DNA from 3 places in the Pragia fontium genome. Region 1 is predicted to be linked to each of the others. Evidence: riboswitches for the same ligand, from Rfam matches in the RefSeq annotation. Region 1 holds a riboswitch; each other region holds the start of a gene.
What was found. Region 1 has a riboswitch for thiamine pyrophosphate ahead of thiM (hydroxyethylthiazole kinase). Riboswitches for the same ligand answer to the same signal wherever they lie in the genome.

Region 1 (9,972 bases):
CAGTGCTATACCAAAGTTTGCCACAGGCTCAGCGAGTGGTTGAACCTCAGGCGGCTTATTTGACGCTGTACGCTATGCAGCAAGGTGTTGCAGCCGGCACCTCTCGTTCACTATCGGCTAAGTTTGGTCAGTATCATCTGGCGGCTAAAACCGGTACCACTAACGATTTACGCGATAGCTGGTTTGTTGGTATCGATGGCAAAGAAGTCTTTATTGCTTGGGTGGGGCGCGATAATAACGGCCCGGCTAAGTTAACCGGTGCTAACGGTGCATTGACCTTGTATCGTCGCTATCTTGAAAACCAAACTCCGCTAGCGCTCAACCTGACGCCGCCGGAGCATATTGTCACGATGGGCGTGAATACCGATGGCAGCTTTGTTTGTGAAGGAAGCTGGCGTAGTTTACCGGTCTGGACCAACGATCCTCAGGGACTATGCCAAGCTCCACAACAGCAGCCGGTTAGCCAACCATCGCAGTCACAACAAGATGAAAGCAGCGTTCCCGGCTGGATTCAGGATATGTTTGGCGGTTAAGGTTTCTGTTGGGGTGATTGAAGCTATAAAAAAGCCGGTTTCATTAGAGGCCGGTTTTAGGCTGATGATAGAGAAAGGGATGGTTAAACGACAGGAGAGGTTTCCGTTCGGGTCGACTTGGCGTAAGCCAACGAAGTGCCCGTAGGAAACGTAGGCCTGTCGCTCGATATAATTGAGTACTGATGGTCTTCCGGCTGTTCATGATAGTGATATTCTTGCTTGTTTTTACAGCCGGAACATTTACATATGTTGATTTAAAATATCCCTAAGCCGGTTTCGTTAGAAACCGGCTTTCCACTATCAATAACGACGTAATTTCCCCGTTAATTAACTCAACTTCACCGGCACAACGGTTTCACTCGGATAACATCCCAGCACTTTTACCGAACGGGTAATCGGGATTAAATCGTCCAGCGCACTCTGCATTTCGATCGAATCAAGATTAGCCTGCATATCGATATAAAACATCTCTTCCCAAGGGTTGCCGTTGATTGGCCGCGACTCCAGCTTGGTCATGATGATATTGTGCTGACGCAGAACCAGTAACGCTTCGACCAGTGCACCGGACTGTTGACCGGTAGCGACAATAATGGTGGTTTTCGCCGGAATTTGTGGGGCAACATCGATCTGCTTACGTGCCACTACGATAAAGCGAGTAATGTTCTCTTTCTGGTTGGCCAAGCTATGTTCCAGTACCTGTAAATGGTATAGCGAACCGCCAGGTTCACTGCCCAGCGCAACGGCTTTTGGTGACTTCAGGCTGGCCACTTTTTCCATGGCGGCTGAGGTACTTTCACAATACTCAATTTTCCAGTTTGGGAAGCCGTTCAGATATTGGCTGCACTGTTGGAAGGGTTGAGGATGGCTGTATACCACCTCAATTTGGCTTAGGTCAGTATCAACCGCTGCAAGCAAACAGTGATTAATTGGGTTAGTCAGTTCACCAACAATGAATAAATTGGTGGACTGTAACAGGTCATAAACTTCATTGATTGAGCCTGAACTGGTGTTCTCAATCGGCAGAATACCGAAGTCGGCCTGACCGATTTCAACTTGCTTAAAGATATCGTCAAATTTATTGCAGCCACACTCCACCAGACCATCGAAGTGACGGGCGGCATATTGTCTGGCAGCAAGATGCGAATAGGAGCCTTTGGGGCCAAGGAAAGCGATTCTGGCGGTACTGAGCTTATCCTGATTAATATGCTGCTGTAACAGTGCTTGCTGGGTTAACACCGAGTCTTCGATAATTAGTTGGAATACTCGAGTGATGTAATGACCATCCAGACGCTGTTTCTTGCCTTCTTCAACTAATCTTTTCAACAGATCCCGCTCACGTTCTTTATCGCGAATGGGGAGGTGGGAAGATTGCTTGGTTCTGGCGACGTCAAGGGCCAGATCGCGACGTTCTGCCAGCAGTTCCAGTAGTTTGAGATCGAGTGCGCTAATGCGTTCTCTCAGCCCTAATAATGGATTATCACTCATGATGTTGTCTTACCTTATTTTTATTTAATCCAATAAAAAAGCCCCCCGTTGGGAGGCTTTAATGTTCGTCTTCGCTTTCTCTCTACTCATTACTGAGCCACGGACGAATTGCCTCCCAATCAGGGGACGCTAAAAAAGAAAGCGAAGAAAAACGGTATATATCTCATAAAGTCATTGGGTTCCTGTTAAAAATGACCTCTAACTTAACCGCCCGGTTTTGATTCTGTCAACCGTTATTATTTTTTGAGGGAGAAAGGACGGGAAATACGCTAACTGTGGCAATAAAAAAACGCGCCCGAAGGCGCGTGAATAAAGGAACTAAAGATTAATCTTCTTGCAGTTGTTGCAAATTGGCATCCTTCACGCTGCTTTCAGCGCGCCGGGCTTCACTCTTGTGCTGTACTTTATTCAGTTGCCGTTCAAGTTTCAGTAGTAATTCATTGATAGCGACATACATATCTTCATGTTTAGCACTTGCAACCAGAGGGCCATTTGGCGTGGTGATGCTAGCGTCAGCCACAAAACCTTTTGGTTCTTTGGATAACACAATATGCGGATTAATTAACTGAGCTTGCCATTTATCTAGCTTTTTAAGACGGTCCTCGACGTGTGAACGGATTGCCGGTGTAATGTCCATTTGTTTGCTAGTAATATTTAATGTCATATAACCTACCTCTTTGTCAGTCAATTGCCGTCGAATATGATTTTAGAATACCGATGTTGCCAGACAATTATGTGATGTCTGTCACATTTACGGGTACCTTAAAACAAAGATGACAGAAGTGTGATTGCCCTAATAGTTTGTGACTCTGCACTTGTATAATCAGTATAGCTCAAGCAATATTACTGGTTGTGTCAATTGGTAAAATCTGTACAAAAGATCAGCAAAGTATTTTATTTTTATCAATGAGTTCCAGTTAGCCCGCTTTTTGTTCAACTTTCATTTTTTCAGCAAGCGTTGACGTCGTTTTTCCGCTTTTTTTACCTTTTCTATTTGGTTATTTTTTGCGTTGAATTTATCGCAAAGTATCCACTTGATCCTTTTGTCCAATGGTCTAATATTGAACCTTCGACTCGGGGTGCCCGATAGTGATTAACGCTATCCGTGGCTGAGACATCACCCGTATTACCTGATCTGGATTATGCCAGCGTAGGGAAGTCACAGTATCCCACCGCTACTGCCTTCTTTAACGCCGGTTGGGAGCTTTATGAATTTATCTCACAACCCTATTAATTTCCCTGGCTCTGTCGCCGCACATTGGCTTGCACAGCTTAAGGAAAACCCGCCTTTGGTTCACTGCCTGACGAATCAGGTGGTTCAGAATTTTACCGCTAACGTTTTATTAGCGCTTGGTGCCTCACCGGCGATGGTCGTTGCTCCACAGGAAGTCGCCGACTTTAGTGCGATTGCCGGTGCGCTATTGGTTAACGTTGGCACCCTTAACGATAGCCAAGCGGAAGCCATGCTTTGTGCCGTAACGTCAGCGAATCACCATGAAGTACCATGGGTTCTTGACCCAGTAGCCGTCGGCGGACTTGGCTATCGCACCGAATTTTGCCGTCGTTTACTGACTCTGAAACCCGCAGCCATTCGTGGTAATGCCTCCGAAATCATGGCGTTGGCCGGGTCCTCTGCCATCGGGCGTGGCGTTGATAGCACCGATGATTCATTGAGCGCTTTGCCGTCAGCAATAAAATTGGCTGCGGAAACCGGCGCCATTGTCGCTGTTACCGGCGCAATAGACTATGTCACCGATGGGCAAATCAGTTACGCGTTGCCATTTGGTGATGCGTTAATGACGCGAGTTGTCGGTACCGGCTGTGCACTATCCGCAGTGGTCGCCGCATTCACTGCTTTAGGGCGGGAAAAGCGCCTTGAGCAAGTAGTAACTGCCTGCCAAGTGATGGCTTACTGCGGCGGTTTGGCTGCTGCAGAATCTACCGGACCAGGAAGTTTCTCTCCTCGCTTTCTCGATGGCCTTTATAACCTGCAACCGCATCATCTAATGGGGAAAACAGCATGAGAATAAATGCATTAACTATTGCTGGCACCGATCCAAGCGGTGGTGCAGGTATTCAGGCAGATTTAAAAACTTTCTCTGCATTAGAAGCCTACGGAACTAGCGTGATAACCGCGTTAGTTGCGCAAAATACCCGAGGTGTGCAGTCGGTTTATCGAATTGAACCCGAGTTTGTGGCAGCCCAACTTTGCTCTGTACTGGATGATGTACGTATCGATAGCGCAAAAATTGGTATGTTGGCAGGGTCAGATATCGTTAACGTTGTTGCAGATGCCTTGATACGCTATCAAATTCCCTATGTAGTGCTGGATACGGTAATGGTGGCAAAAAGCGGCGATCCGCTGTTGGCACCTGAGGCGGTGGAGGCCATTCGTACGCGTTTATTACCTATGGTTTCGTTGATTACCCCGAATCTACCTGAAGCTGCGGCGCTGCTGAATTGCCCTGTAGCAATCAGTGAACAGCAGATGGTGGAACAAGGACAGGCGCTATTGGCGATGGGATGTTCAGCTGTACTGATGAAGGGCGGCCATTTAACTGAAGCGGAAAGCCCTGACTGGTTAATTTTACCGGAGCGGGTAGAGCGTTTTTCTGCCCTGCGTATTGCTACTAAGCATACCCATGGCACCGGATGTACACTGTCTGCGGCGCTGGCGGCATTGCGCCCACGCTATAGTGATTGGGCGCAAACGGTGCAGGCTGCGAAGGATTATTTGCAGCAGGCGTTGGTGATGGCGGATTCATTGGAAGTGGGTCACGGTATCGGCCCGGTACACCATTTTCATCGCTGGTGGTGATAAGCCCGATAAATACAAATCCCTGATAGTTTTATCAGGGATTGATGACGATCGCCGGGCTATATTTGCTCGGCGATAGATTGGTTTTCTATATTGTCTCTCTGATATTCATCACTGGCAGCCATCGCCAGCGTGGTATCTAACATACGGTTAGCGAATCCCCATTCATTGTCACACCAGACCAGCATTTTAACTAAATGCTGACCGCTGACGCGGGTCTGTGTGCCGTCGATGATGGCGCTGTGCGGATCGTGATTAAAATCGGTAGAGACCAGCGGTAGCTCGGTGTAGTCGACAATGCCGCGAAAATCGTTATAGGCAGCCTGTTCAAGCAACCGGTTAACATCGTTGACGCTGACCGGAACTTCCAGCGTAACGCTTAAATCAATGGCTGTGACGTTGATTGTCGGCACCCGCACCGAGATAGCTTCAAATCGGTCGTTGAATTTGGGAAAGAAGCGGGTAATACCGGCTGCGAGTTTAGTATCAACTGGAATAATCGACTGATTAGCGGCGCGGGTACGGCGTAAATCTTTATGATAAGCATCAATCACCGGTTGGTCATTCATGGCCGCGTGAATCGTGGTAACGGTACCGGAACGAATTTCAAAGGCATCATCCAGTAGTTTAATGATCGGGATAATACAGTTAGTGGTACAGGAGGCATTAGACACCATACGGTGTTCAGAACGTAGGGTGTGATGATTAACGCCGTAAACAATGGTGGCATCCAAATCATGATCGCCCGGATGGGAGAACAGAACTTTTTTCGCTCCGGCAGCAATATGCGCTTCTGCGTCGGCTCGACTACCGTATACGCCGCTGCATTCCAGCACGATGTCGACATTCAGGGATTTCCAAGGCAGATTAACAATTTCTGGCTGATGAAATAGCTGAATAGCGTCATCATCAACCCACAGCATTTGGCCTTCCTGACGAATTTTTCGGCAAAAACGTCCGTGGGTAGAGTCATATTGCAGCAGATGAGCCATGGCTTTCGGTTCGGCAAGTTCATTAATGGCGACAACGCGGATTTGCTTATCTCGATGAGATTCGTATAAAGCGCGTAACACGCTGCGGCCAATTCGACCAAAGCCATTTATTGCTATTCTGATGGTCATGATTTTCCTTACTCGTTCGTTATTATGCCAATACTAGAATAATCTGATGTTACTTGCCGTGATTGTTTCACGGTTACGATATTAAAATATGTGTAGATGGTGAATAAGACAATAACCGATATTTAGCGGTTGGCTTAAATATTAGCAATAACATTTTTATTAAACGCGGGGGAAGTGGTGAACGGAGTTTTCAAGCAAGCGAAATTGGGCTTCCGTTAGTCAGAAGCCATTCGATGGTTAATCGATTTTTTCTTCCTACTTTTTATTTTCAAGGGCTAGATGAGTAAAGTAAATACGGTGTTGTTCATAGGCCACCACCTGATTTCCCCGAATACTATAAATACACTGATGTAGATTTTTCCCCTGTGGGTCAGTGAATCTTAGCTCATCGGTTTTTTTCAGATGCTGTGGATGCTGCTTAAATACGCTAAATTTATCATTATTACCGTAGCCGCCGCCCATCACGATATAAGGATGGCACAGGGCAAAAGCATGGGCACCCTGAATCGGGACATTGTAGCTAGTTGCTTCGCCATCTTTCAGGTGAACCAGCTTAAAGTCAGAGTAGTAGTAGAACCAAAATGAGTGCTCATTTTCGGCATTGACGGCGTAACAGTCGAAAATTTGAAATTTATCCGCCTGCCAGAGAATTTGCCCTGTGGCATCAAATTTAACCAGCCCATATTGGCCTATCGGTTGCGCCCAGCCATAGTTGCCAAAAACGCCTTCATCAAAATAGCTAGCCCAGATGGCACCATCAGAGGTGACGTTGATATCTTCAATTCCATCACCCAAGGTAAAGCTCCGCACCAACTGTCCATGACTATCGTAAACGGCGGCATTTTTTTCCGGCTGACCATCGTTGTAATGGCAGCGCGCGCCAACTAACAAAATGTGCTCATTATCCAGTATTTGGACATAGTGAAAGTTGATTCTGGATTCAATCGGCGGTAGTTCAAGGATTAATTCGCCGTTGAGATACACCGAAACAAACCAACTACGTTTATCTGCCTGACTAGCCACAAATTGATCATTGATACGTTCAGGAATACTTTCGGTTTCCAGTACGGTGAGTTGGTGACCGTAGTTCCAGGAACAGGAAACTCGCTCACCTCTGGGTTGATGGGCTAGGGACGTCAGGGGGATTTTTAGCATGGTTATCGAAGTTCCTGATGATTTTTATGTTACCGAGCGTACCCATTCAGAAAACAGTTCACCGCTAACCGCACGTTGTTCTCGATGTTTTTCTTGTTTGGCAGGGCGATACCAAATAGGGCGTCGTGATGAATATCCCCTTTGAGTAGATTCAGTAAGTGCTGGCAGGCCATGGTGGAATCGCTTTGGATTAGATTTCCTTTATCCATATGGGATTGCAGAAATTGCGCCAGGTAGTTGGTAATTCTTTGTGGGCCGTGAGAGAGATAGAAATCTGCCAGACTACTGTCGTGTTGGGATTCAGTAATCATAATGCGATAGGTATTAACCATCGTTGGCGTCAAGATGGTATTAAGATAATTGGTGCCAAACTGGAGTAATTGCTGTTCCAGATCGCTATTTTCATCATTGTTAAAATTAAAAATAGCTTCAACATTTTCAATACAGCGACCAATCACTGCCATCAGCAGGCCGCGTTTATCGCCAAAGTAATTGTAAATTGTCTGTTTAGAACCACCGCATTGTTCTATGACCTGATCAAGGTTAGTTTGGTTATATCCTTGCTCAAGAAACAGTTGGGTTGCTACCTCAATGATTTTTTGCTGTTTTAATTTTGTCGATGGGCGCATAGCGATACCTCAAGCGGATTTGACCCCATTAAAACAGGTATATATCGGGCATGCAATTCCTGTTACTTGATTGATAATTAACCATTAAATTGAATTTCTTATGATAACTTAATGATTTTATGTACTTAGCAGTACAAAGAGTAAGGGCAATAAAGCGGATATTCGATGAAATTGAGGTAAAAGCAGGGTCGCTTCAAGTGGCTTCCCTGCTGAATGCACTAGTTATGGTCTTTGAATTTAGCCAGATATTGATGCTGGAAAATACACATACGGATGGTATCGCGGTATTCACCGTTAATGAAAAACTCATGCTTGAGAATTCCTTCGGTTTCAAAGCCCAGCTTGGTGTAAATATGAATAGCCTTTTCGTTTTCCCGATCGACAATCAGATAGAGTTTATACAAATTAAGGACAGAAAAACCATATTCCATCGCCGATCTTGCGGCGGCGCCGGCATAGCCGTGACCTTGCCAGGCTGGATCGATAATGATCTGGAATTCAGCACGGCGGTGTACATGGTTAATTTCTACCAGCTCAACCAAACCGACACGATTACCTTCCCCTTCAATAATGAAGCGGCGTTCGCTCTGGTCGTGAATATGTTTATCGTAGAGATCTGTAAGTTCAACAAAGGCTTCATACGGTTCTTCAAACCAATAGCGCATGACGCTGGCATTGTTATCAAGCTGATGGACAAATCTAAGATCTTCGCGTTCAAGTGGGCGCAGCTTAACGCTGACTTTGGCCGACATTAGGAACTCCTGGGGCTGATGTTTGCAATAGTATTCATTACTGCCGGTTAGCAGTAATGAATATAGCTTAGTAAGGTTAAGGCGTGCTGGGCAAGTTTTATTTATTGGCGAACCATTGTGATAGCGACAATCCGTATTTGTGTCATACCATGCCGTTAATCAGTTCTCGATATAACCTTGCGGTGGCAACGGATGATTATCCATCCAGGCTTTGCCATCACGCATTGCCAGTCTGCCCTGCATAAACCAACCCACCACCAGCGGATAGATACGATGTTCCTGCTGCTGTACTTTCTTGATCACTTCAGCTTCGCTATCTTGCGGCGTGATAGGGATAGCGGCCTGTAAGATAATCGGCCCGCCATCCAGCTCTTCAGTAACAAAGTGGATCGTTGCACCGTGTTCACTATCACCGTTATCCAATGCCTGACGATGGGTATGCAAACCGGGATATTTGGGTAACAGGGAAGGGTGAATATTCAGCAGCTTGCCGGTATAGCGGTTAACGAATGTTGGGCTGAGAATACGCATATAGCCAGCCAGCACGATCAGATCGGGCGTGTAACGATCGATAGTATCCGCCAGTACCAGTTCGTAATCGGCGCGGCTGGCAAAATACTTGGATTCTACCAGCTCAGTTGCAATACCTGCCTGTTGGGCGCGTACCAGACCATATGCCTCTGGTACATTGCTAAATACCGCTTTAATGTTTCCGTTAATCTGACCGTTGCGACAGGCATCGATGATTGCCTGAAGATTGGAACCACTGCCAGAAATCAGCACCACAATATTTTTCATTAGCCAATAACCACTTGCTCGTCTGAAGAGGAGGCTTTAATGGTACCGATTAGCCACGCGGTTTCCCCCGTTGACTGCAACAGTTCAATGGCTTGAGCTGCACGGTCCGCCGGTAGGGCAATAATCATGCCGACGCCACAGTTAAAGGTACGGTACATTTCGTGACGGGTGACGTTACCTGCTTGTTGTAGCCAGTTAAATACGTCTGGCCATTGCCAACTGGACTCATCGATCATTGCCTGAGTCCCCTCTGGTAACACGCGTGGGATATTCTCCCAGAAGCCGCCGCCGGTGATATGAGCAATAGCGTGAACATCGATATTTTCTAACAGGTTGAGGATCGATTTCACATAGATTTTGGTGGGTTCCAGTAAATGATCGGCCAGCGGTTTGCCTGCTAACTGCGTGGCTTGTGCATCGGTTTTACTGACTTCCAGAATTTTTCGTACCAGCGAGTAGCCATTGGAGTGAGGGCCGCTGGAAGCCAGCGCGATCAGCACATCTCCTTCAGCAACTTTACTGCCGTCGATAATGTCTGATTTTTCTACTACCCCAACGCAAAAGCCTGCCACATCGTAATCATCACCGTGGTACATTCCCGGCATTTCAGCGGTTTCACCACCGACTAATGCGCAGCCTGACTGCTTACAACCTTCTCCAATACCGGTAACGACGCGCGCT
Region 2 (9,972 bases), 580 kb from region 1:
TTACCTGTGTGATTCAACCAGGCGGTTCTATTCGTGATGATGAAGTGATTGCTGCGGCCAATGAACATGGTATTGCGATGATCTTTACGGATATGCGCCATTTTCGTCATTAATAAGTGAATGATTCACTGCTGATATCAGGTTAAAACATTCTCGGAGCCAGAAAAATGAACATATTAATTATTGGTAATGGCGGGCGTGAACACGCTCTGGCATGGAAAGCAGCGCAATCACCGCTGGCAGATAAGGTGTTCGTGGCTCCCGGCAATGCGGGAACTGAACTGGAATCCAATCTGATTAATGTGGCTATTTCCGCCACTGATATCGATGCTCTGGTCGCTTTTGCCCAGAAAGAGAATATCGGCTTAACCATTGTCGGTCCGGAAACGCCATTAGTAATGGGCATAGTTGATGCTTTCAGAAAAGTTGGCTTGAAAATATTTGGTCCAACTCAAGCCGCAGCCCAACTTGAAGGCTCAAAGGCTTTCACCAAAGACTTTCTGGCTCGCCATGCTATTCCCAGCGCAGATTATCAGAACTTTACTGAGATTAACGCCGCGCTGGACTATATCCGCGCCAAAGGTGCACCGATTGTGATTAAGGCTGATGGCCTTGCCGCCGGTAAAGGAGTCATTGTGGCAATGACTCTGCAAGAGGCTGAAGACGCCGCTAAAGATATGCTACAGGGTAATGCCTTTGGTGATGCCGGGCACCGCATCGTGGTAGAAGAGTTTCTGGATGGAGAAGAAGCCAGCTTTATTGTGATGGTTGATGGTAAAAATGTGATACCGATGGCCACCAGTCAGGATCATAAGCGAGTTTTTGATGCCGATACCGGCCCTAATACCGGTGGTATGGGCGCTTACTCCCCTGCACCAGTGGTTACCGATGAAGTGCATAACCGCATTATGGATCAGGTGATCTGGCCAACGGTCAAAGGCATGGCAGCTGAAGGAAATACCTATACTGGTTTTCTGTATGCCGGCCTGATGATTGATAAAGCCGGTAATCCCAAAGTTATAGAATTTAACTGTCGCTTTGGCGATCCAGAAACTCAGCCCATTATGTTGCGTATGCAATCCGATTTAGTTGAACTTTGTTTAGCCGGCGTTGAAGGCAAACTCGACCAAAAAGAATCTAAATGGGATCCACGAGCATCACTGGGCGTGGTATTGGCCGCCGGTGGTTATCCTGGTGACTATAAAACCGATGATATTATTATTGGGCTTCCTCAGCAGGAAGTTGAAGGGGAAAAGGTATTTCATGCGGGAACTCGCCTGAAGGAGTGCCATGTGGTAACTCAAGGTGGTCGGGTACTCTGTGCCACTGCGTTGGGAGATACCGTTGCCGAAGCTCAGCGCCGCGCTTACCAGTTAACAGGGAAAATTAATTGGCATGGCTGCTTTTATCGTAAAGATATCGGCTATCGTGCCATTGAGCGTGAGCAAAAGTCCTGAGGTTTCTGCCCCATAGATACTAACGGGTCGCTATTGCGGCCCTTTTTTATGGGCTAATCAGAATATTGCTATCAAAAGGCGTCCCGTGAAGGTTCCCACTGACAGAAGTTTTCATTGGCGACTAACAACAGCTGAATTCCGCGCGGAGCCGTCAGCCAGGCAAGACTAATAAAGCCACCGTTACTTATTCGTTTGTTAATCCAGGACTGTTCTTCAGCAGAGAACGTCGGCGTTACCGTTTCCCCTTGGCAGGTAATAATGCTGCCATCACGAACATAGCCTTGATGAAGACGAATGTCGCCCGCAGACAAGGAGCGGCTTGCCATTAGCGTTCGTTGTTCTTCATATTTCAGACGCAGAATATCATCAGAAGAGAGTTGTTCCTTACGTTCAGGAAGTTTACGTTCCATAAAGCTAGGATTACCTTCGGCGTCTAGTCGTAGCAAGATTTGAGGCAGTTTTTCACTGTTTTGCACATTACTACGAATCAGGCTGAGTTTACCGGCAAGATATTCATAGTACGTTGAAATGGTTTCACCTGAATAAGGGGTATAAACCCTCATTAACCGTATTGGCTGATTGTCGCCACTGACTTTTGTCCAGACGCGCACCACACCCTCATCAGCAATATATCCTGCCGCATTTAACGTTGGCCCACGGGTCGTTGAACCGCATCCTGCCAACAGCAATAACAAACTACTGACTACAATTAATCGTTTTAGCATCATATAAAGACAAAGAAAGGGGCCAAATGCCCCTTTATCTAAATCGTAATCGGAAATTAACCTTTAACGGCTTCTTTCAGCGCTTTGCCAGAAACGAATGCTGGAACGTTAGCCGCAGCAATCTTAATTTCTTTACCAGTCTGTGGGTTACGACCAGTGCGAGCATTACGGTGATTTACTTTAAATGTACCAAAACCAACCAGTTGTACTGGGTCACCATCTTTCAGAGACTCAGTAATTGCGCCTAAGGTTGATTCCAGAGCCGCTTTGGCTTGTGCTTTGGTAATACCAGCCTTATCTGCAATTACGTCAATCAGTTGAGTCTTGTTCATAAATTATCCTTACAATGTATTTTATCGCATGCAATGTATCGAATACGGGCAGGGAAAGAAAACTCTTTACCCTTTGCCTAAGCGTCTCGATAGCTACCTTTTAAAGGTAAGACAAATGTAGACCAATAGAGGACGGCTGTGAAGTATTAACATGCTATTATTTAAGCTCTGAATCACGTTTTATTATCTATTGTGTTAAATTTATACCGATATTGCTTATTGCCGCTTCTTTTAGATCGGCACGTAAGCCTTTTATCAATTCAATATCACGCTCTTCACATTCAGCCAATAGACGGAAAATTTCCCATTGAACATCCCATTCATTCTCAATAGATGGCAGGACTTTTAACTCATCCTCCGTCATTTCTCGGTTAGCTTCCGTCATTTCTAACATCGCTACGGTACGAATCGACATTTCGCTAACGGCAATGGCATGTTCCAGAGTTTCACCACTCAAATGAGCGTGCAGTAGCTCACTTAGCGCAACACAAGCATCGATCGCAGGATAAACACCATATATATCAAACTGTTCAGCATCAGGAATCGCATCTTCCAGCTTTTCCAGTTGGCTATCAAAGTTAACTTTCGCATCTTTGATCACCAGCGCTTCCCAAACTAAATCGAGAATACGGCGATAAATGGCTGGATCGTTAAAACCCGTTGTCTGACAAAAAGCTTTATAATTTGGATACATACGCTCACACAGACAGGCCATAAACGTGTAGTGCTGCCAGCTGGACAATTTTTCCAAACGCAGGTGTATTGGATTACGCAACATGAAAAGATCTCATTAATTAAAAAATATAGAGGGCAGTGCCCTGATATAGAACAGCAGAATGTACGTTGTGTACTATCCCTGCTGCGACTGCCAGCGCACAAATGCAGGTCGACGTGAAGCAATGGCGTCAGCCCAACGAGTGGGTTCCGGTAAACGATACCCTCGCATACAGCGCTTAACCCAATTTAATGCCGTTTCCTGACTAATTTTATGTCCAACTGATATAAAGAGTGGTTTACAGCGAATCTTACTGTTCCATACCCAACCAATCTGTTCTTCTTTATCAATTAACCGTGCCAGGTCGCCAACTTCATCGCCCAATGCTTGAAACTGACCGCACAAGCGGCTCTTCGCCACACCAATGGTCGGCACATCAACCAACAGGCCAAAATGACTGGCAACCCCAAGACGGCGTGGATGAGCAATACCTTGTCCATCGACAAAAACCAGTTGAGGTTTAATCACCAACTGTTGCCATGCGGCAACCAGCGCCGGGCATTCACGAAAAGAAAGCAAACCGGGAATATAGGGAATAGACGTTGGAATTCTGGCTACTTGATACTCTACCAACTCCAATGAGGGATAACGCAATATGGCAATTGCCGCCCGGGTAATGGTTCCACCCTGCTCAAAACCAACATCGGCACCAGCGATCCATTCCGGTTCAGTAAAACCCAGCCGATCGCTTCGCACAATCAGCTGGGCCTTTTCAGTCTGCTCAGCGCGTAACGCAGCAGTATCAATCATGGTATTGACGGGAGAGCTTATGCACGGCTTCAACGAATACGCCAGCATGCTCAGGCGGTACATCCTGATGAATACCGTGTCCTAGGTTGAATACGTGACCCTCTCCGGCACCAAACCCGGCTAAAATACTCGCCACTTCCTGCTCAATTCGCGCCGGAGGTGCATACAGCATCGATGGATCCATATTGCCTTGCAGCGCAACACGGTGACCAACACGTTGACGAGCATCGGCAATATCGGTCGTCCAGTCCAATCCCAGAGCATCACAGCCGGTATCGGCCATCGCTTCCAGCCACTGACCGCCACCTTTGGTAAACAAGGTCACCGGTACCCGACGTCCGTCATATTCACGGATTAGGCTATCAATAATTTTATGCATGTAGACCAAAGAGAACTCGCGATAATCTCGTCCGGTCAATACGCCGCCCCAAGTGTCAAAAATCATTACCGATTGAGCACCGGCCTTAATCTGTGCATTCAGGTATAAAATAACGCTGTCCGCGATCTTGTCCAATAGCTTATGGAGCGTAGGTCCGTCGGAATACATCATTTTCTTAATTTTAGTGAAGGCTTTACTGCTGCCGCCCTCAATCATATACGTCGCTAACGTCCACGGACTGCCGGAGAACCCAATTAAAGGTACCTCTCCAGCCAGATTACGGCGAATGGTACGCACCGCATTCATCACGTAGCCCAGCTCTTGTTCTGGATCGGGAATCGGCAGGCGATCGACATCAGCACGACAGGTAATCGGGCGTTCAAAGCGCGGGCCTTCACCGGTTTCAAAGTACAAACCTAATCCCATCGCATCAGGAATAGTGAGAATATCGGAAAACAGAATCGCGGCGTCTAATGGGTAACGGCGTAATGGCTGTAAAGTAACTTCACAGGCCAACTCAGCATTTTTGCATAACGACATAAAATCGCCGGCTTCAGCCCGCGTTGCCTTATATTCTGGTAAATAGCGACCGGCCTGACGCATCATCCAAACCGGTGTAACATCAACTGGCTGACGTAATAGTGCACGCAGATAACGATCGTTTTTTAATTCACTCATTATTTTTATCCTTCAGGTATCGCGCGCATTATAGCATGCGAGAAACGCTTCCTATACCAACCGGCTATATTACTACATCTACCAGAGTAATTGCCGCTAAAATGCCAGAAATACGACTTAACTCGACTCTGCCCGACACAGTGCGATGGTATCTTCAATTAATCTGCGAGCAATCGTCCCCGGAGGAGGGAGCTGCGGCAGTTTTTCATAATGGAACCAATCAGCATCCAGTAGTTCGGAAGTATCAATTTTCAACTCCCCACTCTCGTAATCCGCCAGATAAGCCATCATCAGTGAATGAGGAAATGGCCAGGGTTGAGAAGAGATATAACGCAGATTTTTTATCTTGAGATTACTCTCCTCCATCACTTCTCTCGCCACCGCCTGTTCCAACGTTTCGCCCACTTCAACAAAGCCAGCCAGCGCAGTATAGATTCCCCCGCGATGGCGACTATGCTGCGCCAATAAAATCTTATCGTCACGTCGGATAGCGACAATAATGCAGGGCGCAATCTGCGGATAATAGCGTTGTCGGCAATGATCGCACAGGCAAGCCCATTCCCGATCGCTGATAGACATTTTTTGCCCGCAATAACCGCAGAACTGATGAGCGCGATAAAACTCTGCCAGTTGCACCGCACGTCCGGCGAGCTGAAATAGACCTCGATCTTCATTCAGCAGTTGGCGCACCGATGCCATCTCTTTATCGCGTTCCTGACACACCAACCAAACCGCTTCACTTTGCCATTCGCCAATACGATGTGCTGTTGTGCCCTTTAAACCAAAATCCTGCGCATAACCATGGGGAATCTCACCTTTCGGCAGCCATAATTTGCCTGCATGACTCAATAGCCACCAGCCTAATTCATTACCCTGTAATTGTTGCTCCATAACCGTCTTGCTCAACCTCTTATTTACTGGCAATCTAACAACAATAGATTTACATTAGCTTAACTTTTTCTTTTACTAACATCGATCTATCTGGGACTTATATGCTAAACCGACTAGAAAGCTTAGCCGAGCGCGTTGGCGGCACAAATAAACTGATTGACCAATGGTTAGAATCTCGCAAAAACCTGCTGGTAACCTATTACCGTCTGGTTGGTATTAAACCAAACAAAGAAAAAAATATCCCCCTCGACGAAAAAGCGCTGATCGATTTCGGTCACCACTTGGTCGATTATCTTTCTTCCTGCCATTTCCATATCTATGACAAAATTATTATTCAGGAAGAAGGTGCTAAGAGCCCTAATTTAGCTATCGCCGCAAGAATCCATCCTCGTCTGGAAGAAAACACCGAAAATATTATGGCCTTCTATGATAGCTATGTCGAAAAAGGCATTAATGAAGACACCATATTACAGTTGGATAAAGATCTTTCAACGGTCGGTGAACTGTTAGAAAAACGCTTTACTCTGGAAGACAAATTGATTCAGGAAGCGACTAGCCGTTGGCTTAGCCATCACGCATCTGATGAGGCAGCAAAATAATTTATTTGCGCCGCCCATCCCTTGTTTAATGATGAATGGGCGTGAATACTACATTCGTTCAGGTATCGGTTAGCCGCAAAACTCGCTTGTAGTTTTTGTTGGCTTACCTATACTGTGTTTCATCACCTTTACCGGTGTTTTATCTTGTCGGAGTGCCTAGCGTTGCTTTTACAGAACGCAGGCTGAGACCGTTAATTCGGGATCCGCGGAACCTGATCGGGCTAATACCCGCGAAGGGAACAAGAGTAATTCCATTTAGATAAGTCGAAAAAACCTACGTAATTTCCGCCTTATCGTTACTCCCTCTCCGAACTCCGGACAAGCAATCCTTAATGTATTTTAGGAGTTTGCTATGTCTAACCGAAGAACCCAACGCGCTCAGGCGCAGCAATTTATCGACCAGCTACAGGGGAATGCTTTCCCTAATTCCCGGCGTATTTACCTACAGGGCTCCCGAGCCGATCTACGCGTCCCTATGCGTGAAATTCAACTCTCTCCCACACTGCTTGGCGGCAGTAAGCAGCAACCGGAATATGAAGATAATGAAGCGATACCGGTTTATGATACTTCCGGCCCCTATGGCGATCCTCAGGCAACACTGGACGTCAGAAGCGGCTTATCCCCTTTACGTAAAGCCTGGATTGAAGATCGCAACGATACCGAACAACTCCATCACGTCAGTTCTCAATTTACCCAGCAGCGACTGGCTGATGAAGGCTTAGATCACCTGCGCTATACCCATCTTCCTGCGCCGAAAAAAGCCAAACCCGGTAAACGCGTCACCCAGCTCCATTACGCCAGAGCAGGTATTATCACACCGGAAATGGAATTTATTGCCCTGCGGGAGAATATGGGACGGGAACGCATTCGCACCGACGTATTAAAACAGCAACATTCCGGCCAAGGCTTTGGTGCCTCGTTACCAGAGAATATTACCCCGGAGTTTGTACGCGATGAAGTCGCCGCCGGGCGAGCCATCATTCCGCTGAATATTAACCATCCTGAATCGGAACCGATGATTATTGGCCGTAACTTTCTGGTGAAGGTCAACGCCAACATTGGCAACTCAGCTCTAACCTCCTCAATCGAAGAAGAAGTCGAAAAATTAGTTTGGTCAACTCGCTGGGGAGCCGATACGGTGATGGATCTGTCAACCGGCCGCTATATTCATGAAACCCGAGAGTGGATTATTCGTAATAGTCCGGTGCCCATTGGTACCGTGCCGATTTATCAGGCTTTAGAAAAGGTCAACGGCATCGCAGAAAACCTGAACTGGGAGGTGTTTAAAGATACCCTGATTGAGCAGGCCGAACAGGGGGTAGACTACTTCACCATTCATGCCGGTGTTTTGCTGCGATATGTACCAATGACGGCCAAACGCCTGACCGGTATCGTTTCGCGCGGCGGCTCGATTATGGCGAAATGGTGCTTGTCTCATCATCAGGAAAACTTTCTTTATCAGCACTTCCGTGAAATCTGCGAAATCTGTTGCCAGTATGACGTTTCCCTCTCTCTCGGCGATGGCTTACGCCCCGGTTCGATTCAGGATGCCAATGATGAAGCCCAGTTTGCGGAACTACATACTTTAGGTGAGCTGACTAAAATTGCCTGGGAATACGATGTACAAGTGATGATTGAAGGCCCCGGTCACGTGCCGATGCATATGATTCATCGCAATATGACTGAACAGCTTGAGCACTGTCATGAAGCGCCATTTTATACCTTAGGGCCACTAACCACCGATATTGCACCGGGATACGATCATTTTACCTCCGGTATCGGTGCCGCCCTGATTGGCTGGTTCGGCTGTGCCATGCTGTGTTATGTCACACCGAAAGAACATCTTGGATTACCCAATAAAGAAGACGTTAAGCAAGGGCTCATTACCTACAAAATTGCTGCCCATGCCGCCGATTTAGCGAAAGGTCATCCGGGAGCCCAAATTCGCGATAATGCCATGTCCAAAGCGCGCTTTGAGTTCCGTTGGGAAGATCAGTTTAATTTGGCCTTAGACCCAGAAACCGCCCGCAGTTATCACGATGAAACGCTGCCTCAGGCCTCCGGTAAAGTTGCTCACTTCTGCTCAATGTGCGGGCCAAAATTCTGCTCAATGAAAATATCTCAAGAAGTACGGGAGTTCGCTAAAGGTCAGGTGCAGGAAGAAAATACCGCAGCCAAAGCCAACGGTATGGCAGAGATGTCCGATATCTTTCGCGCTCGCGGTAGTGAGCTTTACCACCCGGCCTCACAGGATCAGATCATCGTAAAGGAGCACCAGCATGACTGACCGCGGATTAACCGGACTCCCTCCTCTGCCGGATACGCCATTTCTGCCAACTGAGAAACATTTGGGTCTGTATCCAGTGGTCGATACGTTGGAATGGCTCGAACGCTTGCTCAATGCAGGCGTCACCACCATTCAATTGCGTATCAAAGATAAGCAGGAATCCGATGTTGAAGCGATTATCCGTCAGGCTATTGAACTGGGTAAGCGTTTTAACGCCAGACTGTTTATTAATGATTACTGGCGACTGGCGGTAAAACACGGCGCTTATGGTATTCATCTGGGGCAAGAGGATTTACTGACCAGCGACCTGAAAGCCATTCATCAGGCTGGTTTGCGCTTGGGTGTGTCTACGCATGATGATCAAGAGTTGGCGCGGGCGGTGGCTATTCGCCCTTCCTATATTGCTTTAGGACATATCTTCCCTACACAAACCAAAGATATGCCATCAGCGCCGCAAGGCTTACAGGAGTTGAAGCGCCACGTTGCCTCAATCCCTGATTACCCTACGGTAGCCATTGGCGGTATTAGCATTGATAAAGTCGATGCCGTTTTGGATTGCGGTGTAGGTAGCATTGCCGTGGTTAGCGCCATTACTCAAGCTCCAGACTGGCAACAAGCGACGGCGCAGCTACTGTCAATGATTGAGCATCGGGAGCGTTAATCATGTTAAATGATGGCGAATTCTTACGTTATAGCCGTCAGCTACTGTTGGAAGATATTGGACCGGAAGGCCAGATGAAACTCAAACAGTCTACGGTATTAATCGTAGGCTTGGGTGGTCTTGGCTCGCCGGTGGCGCTCTATCTGGCCGCCGCCGGTGTGGGAACCATTCTTCTGGCTGACGATGACACACTTCATCTGACCAATCTTCAGCGTCAGATCCTGTTCCGCACGCAGGATCTGCGGCGCGGCAAAGCTGAATTGGCCAAAGAGCAGCTACAGGCGCTTAATCCACAGCTTAACTATCAGGTTCTGACGGAACGGCTGACGGAAGATAATTTAGAGGACATCCTCCAGCAAACGGATCTGGTACTGGACTGCTGTGACAATATGGCGACCCGCCATGCGGTTAACGCGGCCTGTATTAAGCATCGAGTTA
Region 3 (9,972 bases), 2.0 Mb from region 1:
TACAGGCTTTTATAATCCAACACCAGCACGGAGTCATATAAACCAGGCGTAGATGACATCACATAGCCGCCGGGGCTGTGTTCTTCCGGTAAGGTGCCAAGATTGGGGGCAACATAACCAATACGGTGCATTCGAGGCAAATAGAGATGGGTGAAAGCAGCCACGGAACCGCCGCTACGGTCTGCTGCCAGCCCGGTTACGGTGGCTCTCTCCAGTAGAAAAGGCATCAGCTGAGTTTTGGCAAAAATTTTGGCAACCAGTATACAGTCCATCAGGTTGTAATGTGCCAGAGCCGGCTTATCTTCACGGAACATGCGATTGATTTCATCCATCCGCTGATAAGGGTTATCAATGGCTTTTCCCTCATTCAATAGCTCTCTGGCAACATTTTCAAGACTGAACGAAGCAAAATTCCAGGTGGCACTTTTCAGCGCTTCAATGCCATCAATAATTAATCGACCGCTGGCGGCGGCAAAAAAGTGACCTTGCTTAAAACCGTGTTCTCGCCACTCCAGCGCACTACCGTCTCGACCGAACGTCAGCGGTGTTTGATAGCGTTCGGCGTGCTTTTGCAGCACCCGCAGGTCAAACTGCACCAGATTCCAGCCGATAATTGCATCGGGGTCGTGTTCTGCTATCCACTGGTTAAGTTTTTGCAACATTAATGGACGGCTGGCAACGTATTCCAACTGAAAATCACCGTGCTGTGGCGTGCCATTTTCTGGCCCCAACATATACACCTGATTCTGGCCACAGCCGTGTAGGCCAATGGAGTAGAGTTCACCGTGTTCAGTGGTTTCAATATCCAGCGATACAAAACGCAAAGTAGGACGATAGTCCGGTGCCGGTTTTATCCGCGCATTGATTAGGCTGCCGTTAGGCCCAGGCTCACCCTGAAACCAGATTGGGGCGGTAATAAACCGCTCCATTAAATAACGTTCCGGTGGTCGAATATCCGCTTCGTATACGGTGATTCCCGCTTCGTTTAAGTTTTTCTCTATGCGTTGCAGCTGGCGATATTGTCGACAATACAGTCCGTCAATGGATTGGCAGCGAAAGTCCTGCATGTCCAGCGATCGCAGATTCCAGCCGCGTTCGCTGGTGAGCAGTGAGCGGATTCGGGATTGGCTGGCCGAAGGGGTGAAAGCAACGGCTTGCTGTAAAGGTAAACGAATACGCTGTGGGCCATTGTCCGTTGCCAGCCAATAGTCGATCTCAATGCCGGAAGGGGTATCGCGCCAGTGTCGAGTCAGGATAAAACCTTGTTGTATCACCGTCACCGTATGTTTACCTGCGTTGGTTATGCTCAATGAAATGTTGGGGTTATTGGATCGCTTACCTGTAAGGACGCGGATTATCCAATGATGACGCTGATATTCTGCGAAATAATATGGGGTCTATTATAGACTGTGTATCCATACAGGTGTTAGCGGTTTTATCCATAAATGGCGTTTGGTGATTTTCAGCCAAGAATAATAGAGAAAAATGTGTGGCTTAGCCGGTGACAGCCTGATGATGAAAAGATGAATCAGATAACGGGTGATTGAGGCGCCGGCTGGTATCAGTTTTCATGGCTTTTTTTTTAATAATTTTACCTTAGTCAAGGTTCTCAGCAATATTGGGTCATTATTTGGGGTGTGGCGTGTTTTTGTTCTATCTTTAAAAAGTAGAGATGTGTTTGTTCATCGCCATTGTATCCTATGCGCATTTCCTTAAAATCAGTTTTTATAGATATATCAATCGGATTAAGGCTTTTAATCCGAACGACTCAATAACTTCAGCATAAAAGCGCCAAACTGTGTTTTTATCCGCTCGTTAATTGATCGGAGAATTTTCTGGATCCGCGATTTACCGATCTGTTGTAAGGAATAGAGATATTATGAAAATACAAATATGGTCCGATTTTTCCTGTCCGTTTTGCTATATCGGTAAGCACCATCTTAATAAAGCGATGGCGTCTTTTGCCGGGAAAGAGGGGGTTGAGGTGGTTCTACGCAGTTTTGAACTCGATCCCGATGCGCCAAAGCAGAGCCAGAATAATATATATACCAACCTGTCGGAAAAATATGACATGAGCGTGCAGGAAGCCAGAGAGATGACGCAGCATATTAGCCAACAGGGTAAACAGGCTGGGCTGGATTTTCATTTTGATACCTTGGTTCCTACCAATACCTTTGATGCCCATCGGCTACTACATTATGCGGCCGAGCAGGGTGCAATGGAGGCGATCGGTGAAATGCTATTTAAGGCGCTGTTTACCGACTCGGCTAATTTAGCCGATCGTGAAACGCTGGTGAATTTAGCGGTGCAGGCTGGTTTGGATGGGAGCGAAGTCACAAACGTGCTGAATTCAGACCGCTATGCGGACAAGGTTCGGGAAGATGAGTCCTTGGCTCGTCAGCTAAAAATTACCTCGGTCCCTTTTTTCGTGTTTGATAATAAATATGCGTTATCAGGCGCGCAGCCAGTAAGTGCCTTTAGTGAAGTGTTGGTAAAAGTTCAGGAAGAGGCGCAACGCTTGTCAGAGGTGGAGAGTCAGCATTATGGTCATGGACCGTCGTGCTCCGATGGCGAATGTAAAAGTTAAGGGCGACAGTCTGATTGTGAGTAGGGCTTGAGTGAATTTGAACGGTTGCCATTCTGGCATGCCATTATTACGTTATTTCGGTGAAAACCGAAATCCAGTTTTTAGCTTAATATCCACACTGGGCTGAAGAACGAGGTCCCCGCTTTCGCAGGGATGACGGTATAAATGCGGGAATGACAATATAAATAATCGTCAGAAATTCATGCTTATTTTTCAGGGGAAGCCATTCACTCGGTGAATATTTGCTACTCCTGCGGCTACGCGTGCTGGGATGGCGGGGGTAAAGACGCCATCAACAGTCAACGCTGACAAATTATCCTTTTAACCCGGCTAACTCCGCGCGTGCTTCGGTGAGTTCGGCTTCCAGTTCAGTGATATCACCTTTTTTCTGCGCAATTTTTTTGTCGTATTTAGCGACTTTCTTGCTATTGCCTGCTGATTGCGCTTGTTGCTTGTCGGCTTCAATCTTAGCGATATCTTGCTGTTTTTCAGCAATCTTCTGTTCTAATTTAGTGGCTTTTTCCTGTGCACTCTTAATTAAACCTTCGGTAGTGCAGTTGGCGCCTAACTGCGCTAATGCCGTTTCCAGGCCGGCAACACGATGGCTATTGTTATGTGCTTTTGCCTGAACAATTTGGTTTTCTATTTCTGCGCGTTTCGCCGCACAATCGTTACCTGCGGCACTGGCGTGACCTGCACTAAAGGCGAATACTAAAGGCAGTACGGTTAATTTAGCCAACGTTTTTACGTTCATTGTCTTTCCTTATCAATGTATCAAACAGGTATGTGATGGGTAGGCTGAACATTGCTGCTTCTGGCCTATACCGGAAACGATTCTATTGCTGCAATACGCCTAAAATTCTGGCTGCATCGGCTTTTCCTGCCAGTAAATCTGTGGTTGAGCCGTCATAGGCAATATTTCCATCCACAACCAATAGGGTTCTGGCGGCAATTCGTGTTGCGTCCTCCAGATTATGTGACACCATCAGAAGCGTCAATAATTGTTCGTCACAGACCTCCTCCAACAGTGACAACATATCGTAACGCAAAGCTGGATCGAGGGCTGAGAAAGGCTCATCCAGCAGTAAAATCGGTTTATCACGCACTAAACAACGAGCCAGTGCTGCTCTTTGCCTTTGTCCGCCAGAAAGTTGGGAAGGTAAGCGATCGAGGTAGTCAATTAAGCCAATGCGTTGGCAGATCGCCAGACGCTTTTGCTGTTGTTCAGCGCTGAGCCTTAGACCGGGGTCTAACCCCAGCCCAATATTTTGCTCAACGGTAAGATGAGCAAACAGATTGTTCTCTTGAAACAGCATCGATACCGGGCGTAGTGACGGCGGAGTATGGCTATGATCCTGATTATTCAACAGCAGGGTTCCACTTTCAGCCATGACAAAGCCGGCGATCAGATGAAGAAGGGTGCTTTTTCCTGCCCCGCTAGGGCCCAGAATCGCCACCCGTTCACCAGCGCTCACCTTAAGGTCGAAGCACATCGCCAGTGGGGGATAAAGATAACTTAGTTTATTCAGTGTGATCATGGCGTCCGGGTAATCGTTCAATCAGAGTAAACAGCAAAAAGCACAGTATCAGCAAAATTAGCGCAGTCACTGCGCCTGATTCGCTACGATAGTTGCCCAACTGCTGATAAAGATAATAGGGTAATGTACGGAATTGTTCATTGCCGAATAGGGCAATAACCCCAAAATCCCCAATTGATAACACGCTGGCAAAGGCAAGAGCCTGAGCAATGGGGCGTTTCAGGGCTTTTAATTCTATCCAGCGCAAACGGTTCCAGCCGCTGAGGCCAAGAGACTGACTAAGTAAAGTATAGCGTTCAGCCAAATCGCGCATTGGGTTTTCTAATACTTTTAATGCGTAAGGAATAGCCATCAGGGCGTTGGTGAATATCACAATGCCATCGGCGGATTCAGGCAAGCCAACGCTATTATTGAGCAGAAGAAAGAAGCCAGTGGCTAATACAATCGCGGGCATTGCTAAAATAGCCATGCCACTAATTTCCAGTCTGGCGCCCCAAGGGTTATGGCGCAGTTTTAGTTCACGACTGCTCCATAACAGCATCATGGTTAATATCAGGCTAAGTACCCCGGAACCGGCAGCAATGCGTAATGACGTAGCTAATGCTTGCCAAAGAGCGGGCTGGCTGAGTACGTTACCGATGGTACTGTTGATGCCATCGATAATGACCGCTAATAAAGGCGGCATTAATAAACACAGGGTAAAGGCAATCAGCAGACTATCAATGATTTTTCCCATTGCAGAGTCCTGAGGATCTCGCCACTTTTGACCATAGGTGGTTCCCACTGGCAGTGAAGGATTCAGACGTTGACTAAGCAACACGATTCCCAGACAAAAGGTTAATTGAATCAGACCGAGCAGTGCTGCCCGTTGCGGATCAAAATCATAATGTAATGATTGATAGATAGCCAATTCAATAGTGGTCGCTTGCGGCCCACCGCCCAGAGAAAGTACGGTAGCGAAGCTGGCAAAGCACAGCATAAAGATTAAGGCACCGGTAGGTAGAATCTGTCGCCGTAATGCTGGCCATTCCACAAAACGAAAACGCTGCCATGTATTCATGCCTAACTGTGCGGCTAATTGTCGTTGTTCAACGGCAATGGTTTCCAGTGATTGAAGAAGTAGACGGGTAGCCAGCGGCAAATTAAAGAACGCGTGGGCTAATAAAATGCCCTGTAGCCCATAGGGTGAGAATTGGTAATCAAGGCCAATAAAATGACATAGCTGCGCCAACCAGCCTTGACGGCCATAAACGCTTAACAACCCAAAAACGGCCACCAATACTGGCAGAACCAACGTCATAGCGCACAAGCGTAGCAAGATGGCTCTGCCCATAAAGCGGCGGCGATACAACGCTCCGGCAATAAATATCGCCGGAATCAAGGAAATCATCGCGGATAAAAACGCTTGCCAAAAGGTAAAACGAATGACGTGCCATAAATAGCGGTCATTCAACAGTTGGCCGACATTACCCGGAGGAGAATAAACCCAGAGCGCGATAAACGCCGAGAGCGCGATGCCAAGAATCAGCATCGCAGCAATCAGGCCAGGCCATAGCCAAGGTGCGATTAACGGCTGACGGCGTTCTGCCATACCTGAATCCATGAGCGACGAGACTGAGCCACTTCTTGAGGGCTAAATTCCAGCGTAGTGACGGGTTTGGGCGTCTCAATAAATGCTTCTGGTAATGGGATATCAATCACCGGATACATCCAATTGGTGGTGGGAATTTGGCTTTGGAATGCAGGCGTAGTGATAAATGCCATAAATTCGGCAGCCAGTTTAGGTTGTTTGCTGCTGGCCAGCTGTCCGGCAATCTCAACTTGCAAGTAATGGCCTTCACTGAATGGTGCAGCGACATAACGATGATCTTTTTCTTCAATCACATGATAAGCAGGAGAAGTGGTATAACTGAGCACCAGATCGGCTTCTCCTTTTAAAAACAGGCCATAGGCGTCGCTCCAGCCTTTGGTTACCGTGACCGTTTTTTTAGCCAGTTGCTGCCAGGCTTGTGGCGCTTGATCGCCATAAACTTTTTGTATCCACAGCAGTAAACCCTGGCCGGGGGTACTGGTGCGCGGATCCTGATAAATTACTCGCCACTTTTCCGGGCTTTCAATTAACTCATGCAGGCTTTTAGGTGGATTTTTCAGAGTTTGCTGGTTATAAACAAAAGCGAAGTAACCGTAATCATAGGGAATGAACGTATCATCTTGCCAGCCGCCGGGCAGGGTCAGTGAGTGGGTATTCACATTCTGCTGATGTGGAGCAAACAGGCCGGATTGTTTTGCCGCAGTGAGTAAGTTGTTATCCAACCCTAGTACCACGTCAGCCGGGCTATTTTTCCCTTCCATTCTGAGTCGGTTAAGTAGCGAAACGCCATCGGCCAAAGCAACAAACTTCAGATTGCACTGGCACTGTTGTTCAAATATCTCTTTGATTTTAGGTCCCGGGCCCCAATCCGAAGCAAACGAATCGTAGGTATAGACCGTCAGCGTGGGTTTGCTTTGCTCGGCATTCGCCCATACCTGTGTGGTGATTAACAGCAGGGTTGCAGCAATCAGTTTCTTCAACACGTTGTGCTCCTATACAGCAAAATAATGGGTCAGGAACAAAGGTCTTTGAGCGAGGAAACCATTCAAGGGTAGCGCGGATGATGAATGGGTTCTCAAATCCCTCCGCCGGTATTAACCGGATCAGGTTCTACGGGTATGGTTCAGGATTTATCAGCCCAAATGCATTCTCAGCTTTAACAAGCACCCCGTTGAGAAGGGGCTATTGTAGAGACTCTTGAGGTTAGGTGAAAGGATATTATGACGGTGAGTGAATACTGACATAGGACGGATTGTTATTTGATACAGATTAGTGTTATTTAGAGGGAAACGCCCGTCTTCTGAGTAAGTAGGAAAACCGTGATGAATAAAGCCACTCTCAATGTTGTAATGCTGATTTATCCTAATATGACGCAATTGGATTTAACGGGCCCATTTGAGGTGTTTTCCAGTTTTAAAGAGTTACAGATTCATTTGGTGTGGAAGGATATGGCACCGGTCAGGGATGTTAACGGTTTGGCGATTTTGCCCACGGTGAGTATGGCGCAGTGTCCGCAGGCGGATATTTTGTTTGTCCCGGGAGGGGCTGGTCAGTTGCCACTGATGGAGGATGAGGAAGTACTAACTTTCTTACGAGGCCAGGCGCAAACGGCACTGTATGTCACTTCAGTGTGTACCGGTTCACTGATTCTGGCGGCGGCCGGATTACTTACCGGCTATCGTGCGACTTGTCATTGGCTTTCTCTGAATCAGCTGGCTTTTTTTAACGTTGAGCCGGTTAATCAGCGGGTGGTTATCGATGGTAATCGGGTGACGGGGGCTGGGGTAACGTCGGGCATTGATTTTGCTTTGTCACTAATGGCGGAAGTGTTTGGTACTGAACGGGCTAAGTTGGCGCAGCTCAGGATGGAATATGACCCGGCTCCACCGTTTATTGGCGGTTCGCCGGCTAAAGCAGAACCAGAGTTAGTGGCTCAGGTTAGGGATTTAACCTGTTCTTTTCAGCAGCAGCGTGAGCAGATAGCTAAAAAGGTTGCCGCTAAACTGATTCAACCTTAAGTCGGGGAAAGAGAACTCTCTTGTTATGTCATCCCATAAATCTATGCCAATACAGAGATATGGGAATAATAATCAGCAATGCTGGCAAAAAGTTAACCACGGCGAAGGTCTTAATTTGGGCGATGCGCAAGCCAACGGCAATCATAATAATGCCACCGCAGGCTGAAAAGTCTCCCAGCGTGATCTCGTTCATATAGGGCATGATAAGACGGGCGGAGAAGTAGAGCAGGCTTTGGATGAGTAACTGGGGGAAGGCGATTGACATCACAGCGGCACCCAGCGTGGTAGCGAAAATCATGGCGGTAAAGATATCCAGCAATGATTTGACCAGCAAGAGCTGATAGTTACCGGTCATCCCTTCGGTTAATGCACCAACCACGCCGGTTCCTCCGGCACAAAACAGCACGATCAGAGCGGTAAAGTTTTGGCTATAAAGTTCAGGCGTCATATTATGATTGCGCACCGGCAGAATTCGAGCCAACACGCGTTGAATAAAGCTGCCAAATCGTTGAACGCCTTTTTCCATAAAACACAGTTCACCAATAGCTAAACCGAGTATTAGCGCCAGAGCGACGGCGGGTAATTGTTGCACCTTAATCGTCATCACCACCCCCATGGCGATGGATATCATGGCAAAAGCGGCAGGTAGGCCATCTCTTAAACGTTGGGGTATCACCGGGGCTAATAGCAAGCCAAGCCCGCCACCGATAAAGACGGCGGCGCTATTTAGTAACGGACCTGTCATTTATTCTCCTTAAATTGGTTGAAGGTGCTCACCTTGCCTTGTTAGATGCTGTTGTTAAGTCAGGTGATGGTATCATCGTGCTCGACAATCGTTTGTTTTTATCGCTGACGATATCTATATGGTCGACCATAGCGAAATGCGCGATGTTGGGTTGTAAAGAGAAGAAATGATACTCCGTTTAGGCCAGGGATTTATATCGTAATATGGTGAGGTTTTTGTTTAATGCGATAAATAAAAAACTATTGGCATAGGATTATTTGTGTATATACATTGTTATGGTTATATTTTTATTTAATTATTGTTTTTCCATGGTAATTGAAAATAATGATTTCTTTCACCATTTAAATTTTAATACTTATTTTTATTTACCCTTTTGTTTTTCGGGTTTATTATTTTTCCTTATTGTTGGTAAAATGGATTTGATGCGAATTTTTAGCATTATTGTTTTATCGTTGTTAATTTCTTTCTTTTGATTTTTAAGGTTTTTGTTTAATTCCCTTATGTTTTGATAAGTAAATTCGTTTTTTTGATAAATGACTTTATGCTGAAGCTAAAACGAATGCTTAATTATTCTTGTTATTTAAATAAATAAAATAAATTCTAATAAAACAAAATAATTTTATATGGTAAAAATAGAAATTGGTCGGTCTTGTTATTAAGTCGTCCTATAACAGATGTCTAATTATATATATTTGAGAAGGGATTTTAATATGCGTGAATTACAAAACAATGAAGTTGAAATGATCAGCGGTGGTTGGACTGCTAGCGTTAATGACACTATCGAAGGTGCTGCTTGGGGCTTAGGTGACGGCCTGACTACCGGTATCGCTATTGGTGGAACTGCAACTTCTTCTGGCGGTTTAGGTTTTGGTACTCTTGCTCAAGCCGTTGGTGGTCTGTTAGTTGGTCCTCTTGTTGGCGGTATTTTTGGTACGCTGGCTGGTGCGATCTTTGGTAAAGATGAAGTGAAAGCCACTCTGGCTCACTATCGTGAAAATATCCACGGTTAATTAACTGTTGGTGTATTTGCCAATAGGCATTTTGTTTTCAGGATCCGGATAAACGTGTTTATCCGGATTTGATGATTTGTTTATTCATTAGGGATAATAACAATGCGTGAATTACAGAACAACGAAGTAGAAATGGTAAGCGGCGCCTGGACATCTGGTATTACTGATTCTATCGAAGGTTTTCTTTGGGGAGTTGGTGATGGTGTAACAACCGGTATTGCTCTCGGTGGTACTGCAACAGCTTCTGGCGGTTTAGGCTTTGGTACTCTTGCTCAAGCCGTAGGTGGTTTATTTGTTGGCCCAATCGTGGGTGGCATTTTCGGTGGTTTAGCCGGTCTGGCGTTTGGTAAAGATGAAGTGAAAAACACCTTAGCCCACTACCGTGAAAATATCGGCAGAGGCAAGGCTAGCGGACAATCAATTATCTAATTGTATTGATTAATCGTATGCAGATATTCAAACAGAGGGAATTCCCTCTGTTTT

Region 2: another riboswitch for thiamine pyrophosphate. It lies ahead of thiC (phosphomethylpyrimidine synthase ThiC); the one in region 1 lies ahead of thiM (hydroxyethylthiazole kinase).
Region 3: another riboswitch for thiamine pyrophosphate. It lies ahead of thiB (thiamine ABC transporter substrate binding subunit); the one in region 1 lies ahead of thiM (hydroxyethylthiazole kinase).

What each region holds. Positions count from the first base shown of each region.
Region 1 is NZ_LR134531.1:2,918,639-2,928,610, reverse strand. It holds partial or broken gene mrcB (bifunctional glycosyl transferase/transpeptidase) at 1-533, shown strand, start outside; gene pheA (bifunctional chorismate mutase/prephenate dehydratase) at 861-2,018, opposite strand; Phe leader region at 2,050-2,186, opposite strand; gene raiA (ribosome-associated translation inhibitor RaiA) at 2,344-2,682, opposite strand; TPP riboswitch at 3,084-3,192, shown strand; gene thiM (hydroxyethylthiazole kinase) at 3,227-4,042, shown strand; gene thiD (bifunctional hydroxymethylpyrimidine kinase/phosphomethylpyrimidine kinase) at 4,039-4,836, shown strand; gene epd (erythrose-4-phosphate dehydrogenase) at 4,896-5,957, opposite strand; gene EL341_RS12685 (hypothetical protein) at 6,213-7,112, opposite strand; gene EL341_RS12680 (TetR/AcrR family transcriptional regulator) at 7,142-7,741, opposite strand; gene speG (spermidine N1-acetyltransferase) at 7,960-8,493, opposite strand; gene purN (phosphoribosylglycinamide formyltransferase) at 8,653-9,291, opposite strand; gene purM (phosphoribosylformylglycinamidine cyclo-ligase) at 9,291-9,972, opposite strand, start outside.
Region 2 is NZ_LR134531.1:3,500,891-3,510,862, forward strand. It holds gene purH (bifunctional phosphoribosylaminoimidazolecarboxamide formyltransferase/IMP cyclohydrolase) at 1-113, shown strand, start outside; gene purD (phosphoribosylamine--glycine ligase) at 168-1,457, shown strand; gene EL341_RS15150 (DUF1481 domain-containing protein) at 1,529-2,185, opposite strand; gene hupA (nucleoid-associated protein HU-alpha) at 2,239-2,514, opposite strand; gene EL341_RS15160 (YjaG family protein) at 2,702-3,292, opposite strand; gene nfi (deoxyribonuclease V) at 3,365-4,039, opposite strand; gene hemE (uroporphyrinogen decarboxylase) at 4,032-5,096, opposite strand; gene nudC (NAD(+) diphosphatase) at 5,214-5,987, opposite strand; gene EL341_RS15180 (Rsd/AlgQ family anti-sigma factor) at 6,089-6,586, shown strand; TPP riboswitch at 6,725-6,842, shown strand; gene thiC (phosphomethylpyrimidine synthase ThiC) at 6,939-8,873, shown strand; gene thiE (thiamine phosphate synthase) at 8,866-9,534, shown strand; gene EL341_RS15195 (HesA/MoeB/ThiF family protein) at 9,537-9,972, shown strand, end outside.
Region 3 is NZ_LR134531.1:906,892-916,863, forward strand. It holds gene EL341_RS03685 (DNA polymerase II) at 1-1,280, opposite strand, end outside; gene EL341_RS03690 (DsbA family oxidoreductase) at 1,880-2,587, shown strand; gene EL341_RS03695 (DUF1090 domain-containing protein) at 2,901-3,341, opposite strand; gene thiQ (thiamine ABC transporter ATP-binding protein ThiQ) at 3,424-4,125, opposite strand; gene thiP (thiamine/thiamine pyrophosphate ABC transporter permease ThiP) at 4,109-5,716, opposite strand; gene thiB (thiamine ABC transporter substrate binding subunit) at 5,692-6,699, opposite strand; TPP riboswitch at 6,779-6,897, opposite strand; gene EL341_RS03715 (DJ-1/PfpI family protein) at 7,039-7,734, shown strand; gene EL341_RS03720 (DUF554 domain-containing protein) at 7,763-8,479, opposite strand; gene EL341_RS03725 (DUF5862 family protein) at 9,190-9,489, shown strand; gene EL341_RS03730 (DUF5862 family protein) at 9,592-9,918, shown strand.